3 regions of the Streptomyces sp. NPDC088097 genome follow, and region 3 is predicted to be linked to each of the others. Evidence: riboswitches for the same ligand, from Rfam matches in the RefSeq annotation. Region 3 holds a riboswitch; each other region holds the start of a gene.
What was found. Region 3 has a riboswitch for cobalamin ahead of ACIOD1_RS06225 (ribonucleoside triphosphate reductase). Riboswitches for the same ligand answer to the same signal wherever they lie in the genome.

Region 1 (2,191 bases), on a different contig from region 3:
CGACGGTTGCCCGTCACGAGGCGGTAGACGGCGAGGAGGATGACCGAGCCGACGATGGCCGCGATCCAGGTGGAGACGTCGAAGAAGCCGTCGATGGAGTCGACACCGAAGATGACCTTGCCGAGCCAACCGCCGAGCAGACCACCGGCGATGCCGATCAGCATCGTGATGATGATGCCGCCCGGGTCCCTGCCCGGCATAAGAGCCTTGGCGATGGCGCCCGCGAGCAGCCCTATCAAGATCCAAGCGATGATGCCCATGACGCTTCTCCTACCTCGTCGTGTCCAGCCGTTCTCATCGCATCGTCTGCACCGTCCCGCCGCTTTCAAACGGGTGTGGCACCCGCCGAAACGCGAGCGGCGATCCCGGACCGGACGCGCCGCCGAAGTTCATCCGCACGTCGACTCGCTGCGCCCCCGCCTCGCGGCCTCGCGGCCCTGCGGGACCGCGAGATTCGGACGGATCCTCCGTCGGAGCGGCCGGTTTCGGCCTTCGGACGGTAGGCGGGGGTCGCCAGTGGGTGATCACTCGCTTTAGGGTGGTCGGTGCAGCTGGTTCGCCCCCGTCCGCCAGGCGGGGTGCGTCGTAAGAGGGAACCCGGTGGGAATCCGGGACTGCCCCGCAGCGGTGAGTGGGAACGACCGCCGTCATGAGCACTGGACCCGGGACGGGTCTGGGAAGCGACGGCCAGTAGGTGCCGGCCCCCGTGGCCTGCGTGCCCGCGAGTCCGAAGACCTGCCCGTTGCCCGCACGCGACCGTTTCGCGTGCGGAAATCTCGGTGACCTCGTGGGCGGGTCGGCGTACACAGCGAGCGGCACGCGCGGCTTCCCTCCGCGATGTGGGCCGCCCGTTCTGTCGTTCCTTCGCGTCCGCGTCCCGTCTCCGGGATGTCCAGGACACATCTCGCGAAGGAGAGTTCCGTGACATCGAAGCCCGCAGCCGCGGCAGCACGAGCCACCGTGTACGGCTACCCCCGCCAGGGTCGGAACCGGGAGCTGAAGAAGGCCGTCGAGGGCTACTGGAAGGGCGGGGTCAGCGCCGAAGCCCTCCGGGAGACCGCGGCCGACCTGCGCCGTTCGAACTGGCGGCAGCTGGCCGACGCCGGCATCGACGAAGTGCCGACCGGCGATTTCTCGTACTACGACCACGTCCTGGACACCAGCGTCATGGTCGGCGCGGTCCCCGCACGCCACCGCGCGGCGGTCGCCGCCGACGCCCTCGACGGCTACTTCGCGATGGCCCGGGGAACGCAGGACGTGGCCCCGCTGGAGATGACCAAGTGGTTCGACACGAACTACCACTACCTGGTTCCCGAGCTCGGCCCGGACACCTTCTTCAGCGCCGATTCCACCCGGCAGGTCGCCGAGCTGAAGGAGGCCCTGGCCCTCGGACACACCGCCCGCCCGGTCCTCGTCGGCCCCGTCACCTACCTGCTGCTGGCCAAGCCCGCCCCCGGCGTCGCGGACGACTTCCAGCCGCTGACCCTGCTCGACCGGCTGCTCCCCGTCTACGAACGGGTCTTGGCCGACCTGCGCGCCGCCGGCGCCGAATGGGTGCAGCTCGACGAGCCCGCCCTCGTCCAGGACCGCACCCCGGCGGACCTGAACGCCGCCGCCCGCGCCTACCGCGACCTCGGGAGCGCCGGCGACCGCCCGAAGCTGCTGGTCGCCTCGTACTTCGGACGGCTCGGCGACGCCCTCCAGGTGCTCGCCGCCGCCCCCGTCGAAGGCCTGGCGCTCGACTTCACCGACGCCGCCGCCGCGAACCTCGCCGACCTCGCCGCGGTGGGCGGCCTCCCCGGCAAGCGCCTGGTCGCGGGCGTGGTCAACGGCCGCAACATCTGGATCAACGACCACCAGAAGGCGTTGACCACCCTCGGCACGCTCCTGGGTCTCGCCGACCGGGTGGACGTCGCCGCGTCCTGTTCCCTGTTGCACGTCCCGCTGGACGCCGCCGCCGAACGCGACATCGATCCGCAGCTCCGGCGCTGGCTTGCCTTCGCCCGCCAGAAGACCGGCGAGATCACCACCCTGGCCCGGGGACTGGCCCAGGGCACCGGCGCCATCGCGGCCGAACTCGCCGCCAACCGCGCCGACCTCGCCTCCCGCGCCTCCTCCGCCCTGACCCACGACCCGGCCGTCCGCGCGCGGACCGCCGCGATCACCGACGCCGACGGACGGCGCTCGCAGC
Region 2 (2,191 bases), 490 kb from region 3:
GAATGGAACCGGTTCCAGCAAGAAATCCGCGTCGGGAGACACCCTTGGATACCTTGCTGTGCAGGGATTTGTCACTCATGTGATCTTCCTCACTCTCCGATGGAGTGGAACAAGTTCTACTGTCGAGCGTCAGCTAAGTCACTACATACGACGAGGTAACTTCCGGCTGATTCCGCCTCCTGGGGCCCTGGTTCCTCCTGCGCCCCTGGCGCTCTCGGCGGGTGCGGGTGCGGGTGCCGGTGCCGGTGCGGGAGCGCTGCCTGCTTCCGGCCGGGCCCGGACGCACGTCCGCCCCACCGGGCGCTGTCCCCTGGCGGAGCCGAGGGGGCCGGTGGGGCGGGATCGTACGGCTGCAGCCCTGCAGCACCCCCGCAAGTCAGGGAACTGCTCGCGGATGATGGGCCCACGCTAGGCCCCGCCACTGACAGCGGGCCCGGCGCGCGGGCGCGACGACCGGCGGGTCGCAGGCGATTCTCTCCGCCGAGGTCTCGCCGTCGCGGACCGCGGCCGTCGGCACGGCCCCGCGCCGCGCACCGGCCCCGCGCCGCGCACCGGCCCCGTGAGCGGCGCGCTTCCCGGTGTGCGCGTCTGGCAGACTTGGCCGGGTTGTCCCGGGCGGCGCAGGACAGGAAACCGGTGTGAATCCGGTGCGGTCCCGCCACTGTGACCGGAGGTACCCGCCCGCGCGGGGCCCCGGGAGTCAGACACTGACGCGCCGCCTCTCCACTTCGACCGGGGACGAGGATCCCCCGGAGAGGCCTCGCCATGTCGCGTTCCCGCGCACCCCTGAGCTCGTTCCTGCCCCTCGCTCCCCTCGCGCTCCTGATACCGCTGGTCGCGTGCGGCGGCCCGTCCGGAGCCGGGAGGGCCACCGCCGACGGGCGGGCCGCGCCCGGGTTCCCGTACACCGTCACCAACTGCGGGGTCAGCAGCACCTATCAGGCGCCGCCCGAGCGCGCCGTCACCATGAACCAGCACGCCACCGAGGTCATGCTCGCCCTCGGGCTCCAGGACCGGATGGCCGGCACGGCCTACCTCGACGACTCCGTACTGCCCGCCTACCGCCCCGCCTACGACAAGATCAAGGTGCTGGCCGAGGAGTACCCCTCCAAGGAGGTGCTCCTCGCGGCCGACCCCGACTTCGTGTACGGCGGTTACGCCAGCGCCTTCGACAAGGCTCAGGGCCGCGACCGCGCGGGGCTGACCGCCTCCGGGATCGACTCCCGGCTGAGCGTGGAGTACTGCACCTCCGGCCCGGTGGGCCTCGAACAGCTGAAGACCGAGATCACCGAGGTCGCCCGGACCTTCGGGGTGCCCGAGCGCGGAGAGGCGCTCATCGCGGACGAACAACGCCGTGTCGACGCCGTCACCGCCCGGGTGAAGGACGAGGCCAAGCCGACCGTCTTCGTCTACGACTCCGGCGAGGCCTCCGCCTTCACCTCCGGCGGCAAGGGCATCGGCGACCGGATCGTCTCCCTGGCCGGGGGGACGAACGTCTTCGCCGACCTCCAGGACACCTTCGGTGACGTGTCGTGGGAGAAGGTCATCGAGCGCAAGCCCGAGGTCGTCCTCATCTACGACTACGGCGGCACCACCGTCGAGGCGAAGAAGCAGCGCCTGTTGAACGACCCGGCCCTGGCCGAGGTTCCCGCCGTGAAGAACCGCCGGTTCGTCGTGCTCCCGCTCTCCTCGGCCGTCCTCGGCGTACGCGTCGCCGAGGCCGTCGAGTCCCTGGGCCGGCAACTGCACCCCGACGCCGCGTGAGGCGGCCGAACACCGTCGCGGTCCTCGTCCTCCTCGCCGTCGCCCTCGCCGCCTCGGCCGTGGCGGGCCTGGCCCTGGGACCCGTACGCATCGCACCGGGCCGGGTGGTCGACATCCTGCTCGCCGGACGCGGGGCGAAGGGCGGGGCGTTCGCCTCCATCGTCTGGGACGTACGGATGCCGCGCGTGCTCCTCGGCGCGGTCGTCGGCGCCGGACTCGCGGTCGCCGGAGCCGTGCTCCAGGCCCTCGTGCGCAACCGGCTCGCCGACCCCTTCCTGCTCGGGGCCTCCTCCGGAGCCTCGGCCGGGGCAGTGCTGGTCATCGTGTTCGGGGCCGGGGCGGGCGTGGCCGCCGGGTCGGCCACGGGAGCGGCCGGGATCGCGGCCGCCGTGGGCGTGCCGCTCGCCGCCTTCGTCGGTTCCCTGGC
Region 3 (2,191 bases):
CGCTGGTCCCACTCTTCCTCGACTACGGGGCCAACAACGAGTCCTTCGCGCCCATCAGTTACGGGTTCTCCGAATGGGGCAGCCGCAGCTACGTCGGCCAGGAGGGAGCCGCCCGCGACGCCCGGCGCGCCCACGACCTCGGCAAGATCTGGATGCAGCCGGTGTCGGTCCAGGACGCCCGCCCCAACCAGGGGATCTACGACGAGGCCGGCAACACCGCCACCCTGCGCTCCACCTGGACGCACGCCATCGACGACGGCGCCGACTGGGTCCAACTGACCACCTGGAACGACTACTCCGAGGGCAGCCAGTTCGCCCCGTCCCTGCACAACGGCTACACCTACCTGGACCTCACCTCCTACTACCTGACCCGCTTCAAGACCGGCGCATGGCCCGAGATCGTCCGCGACACCCTCTACCTCACCGGCCGCACCCAGTTCGCCGCCGCCGACCCGTCCGGCGACCAGAAGGTGGTGATGTCCCCGCGCAAGGGCAGCGCCGCCCCCCGCGACACCGTCGAGGTGCTGAGCTTCCTCGCCGAGTCCGGGACCGTCCGTACGACCGTCGGCTCCGTCAACGGCGAGCACGAGGCCCCGGCCGGGGTCCACTCCCGCCTGCTGCCGCTGGGGCCGGGCACCAGTTCGGCGGCGGTGGTCCGGGGCGGCCGGTCCCTGGCCGGGGTGGAGTTGCCCTATCCGGTCGACCGCAAGGTCGAGGTGCAGGACCTCCAGTACTACGCGGCGAGCAGTGGACGCAGGCCCTAAGTCCTCCCTTCGAGGACCTTGGTCACCCAATATCTAGTGGTCGCGGCTTGCGGTCACATCCATATGTAGTGTTGGCCCTGCCGGTTCGGCGGGGCCTCGCTCATGTCCGCCCCGACCGAGGCAACAGGGAATCCGGTGGGAATCCGGGACTGCCCCGCAACGGTGAGCGCGCCCCCGGGCGTGCGAGTCCGACACCTGCCGGCGCCGATCCACACATCCGTGCGAAGCCTCGTGGGAGGGCTGCCGTGACGTCCGTCGACGCCGTAGAGACCGTGACCGAATACCTGGAACGCCGTGACTGGCGGGTGAACGCCAACGCCAACCAGGGATACTCGCTGGGCGGCCTCATCCTCAACGCCGCGGGCAAACTGACCGCCACCTACTGGCTGGAGCAGGTCTACCCGCCCGAGGTGGCCCGCGCCCACCGCGAGGGCGACCTCCACCTCCACGACCTGGACATGCTCTCCGGCTACTGCGCCGGCTGGTCCCTGCGCACCCTGCTCACCGAGGGACTCGGCGGGATACCCGGGCAGATCGACTCCGCCCCGCCCCGGCACCTGTCCTCCGCCGTCGGTCAGATGGTGAACTTCCTGGGCACCCTCCAGAACGAATGGGCCGGGGCCCAGGCCTTCTCCTCCTTCGACACCTGCCTCGCGCCCTACGTCCGCCTCGACGCGCTGACGTAGGAGCAGGTCCGCCAGTGCGTCCAGGAGCTGGTCCACAACCTCAACGTCCCCTCCCGCTGGGGCACCCAGACCCCCTTCACCAACCTCACCTTCGACTGGACCTGCCCCGAGGACCTGCGCGACCAGGTGCCCGTCGTCGGCGGCGAGGAGGTGGACTTCACCTACGGGGACCTCCAGGCGGAGATGGACCTCCTCAACCGGGCCTACATCGAGGTCATGACCGAAGGCGACGCCACGGGGCGGGTGTTCACCTTTCCCATCCCCACCTACAACATCACCGCGGACTTCCCCTGGGAGAGCGAGAACGCGGAGCGGCTCTTCGCGATGACCGCCAAGTATGGGCTCCCGTACTTCCAGAACTTCATCAACTCCGCACTGCGACCCCACATGATCCGCTCCATGTGCTGCCGCCTCCAGCTCGACCTCACCGAACTCCTCAAGCGCGGCAACGGCCTCTTCGGGAGCGCCGAACAGACCGGATCCCTCGGCGTGGTCACCCTCAACTGCGCCCGCCTCGGCCACCGTTACGCCGGCGACGAGGACGCCCTGATGGCCGAACTGGACCGGCTGTGCGAGCTGGCCAGGGACAGCCTGGAGTTGAAGCGGGTCACCGTGCAGGACCTCATCGACGGAGGCCTGTTCCCCTACACCAAGCGCTACCTCGGCACCCTGCGCAACCACTTCTCCACCATCGGGGTCAACGGGATCAACGAGATGATCCGCAACTTCACCGCGGACGCC

Region 1: linked by a shared signal. The riboswitch ahead of metE (5-methyltetrahydropteroyltriglutamate--homocysteine S-methyltransferase) and the one ahead of ACIOD1_RS06225 (ribonucleoside triphosphate reductase) in region 3 are both predicted to bind cobalamin.
Region 2: linked by a shared signal. The riboswitch ahead of ACIOD1_RS08320 (ABC transporter substrate-binding protein) and the one ahead of ACIOD1_RS06225 (ribonucleoside triphosphate reductase) in region 3 are both predicted to bind cobalamin.

The regions. Positions count from the first base shown of each region.
Region 1 covers NZ_JBIUTJ010000003.1:102,514-104,704, forward strand. The annotation lists gene ACIOD1_RS10545 (GlsB/YeaQ/YmgE family stress response membrane protein) at 1-260, opposite strand, end outside; cobalamin riboswitch at 587-737, shown strand; gene metE (5-methyltetrahydropteroyltriglutamate--homocysteine S-methyltransferase) at 922-2,191, shown strand, end outside.
Region 2 covers NZ_JBIUTJ010000002.1:522,029-524,219, forward strand. The annotation lists gene ACIOD1_RS08315 (GMC oxidoreductase) at 1-79, opposite strand, end outside; cobalamin riboswitch at 588-730, shown strand; gene ACIOD1_RS08320 (ABC transporter substrate-binding protein) at 766-1,764, shown strand; gene ACIOD1_RS08325 (iron ABC transporter permease) at 1,761-2,191, shown strand, end outside.
Region 3 covers NZ_JBIUTJ010000002.1:29,684-31,874, forward strand. The annotation lists gene ACIOD1_RS06220 (endo-1,3-alpha-glucanase family glycosylhydrolase) at 1-764, shown strand, start outside; cobalamin riboswitch at 829-982, shown strand; partial or broken gene ACIOD1_RS06225 (ribonucleoside triphosphate reductase) at 1,070-2,191, shown strand, end outside.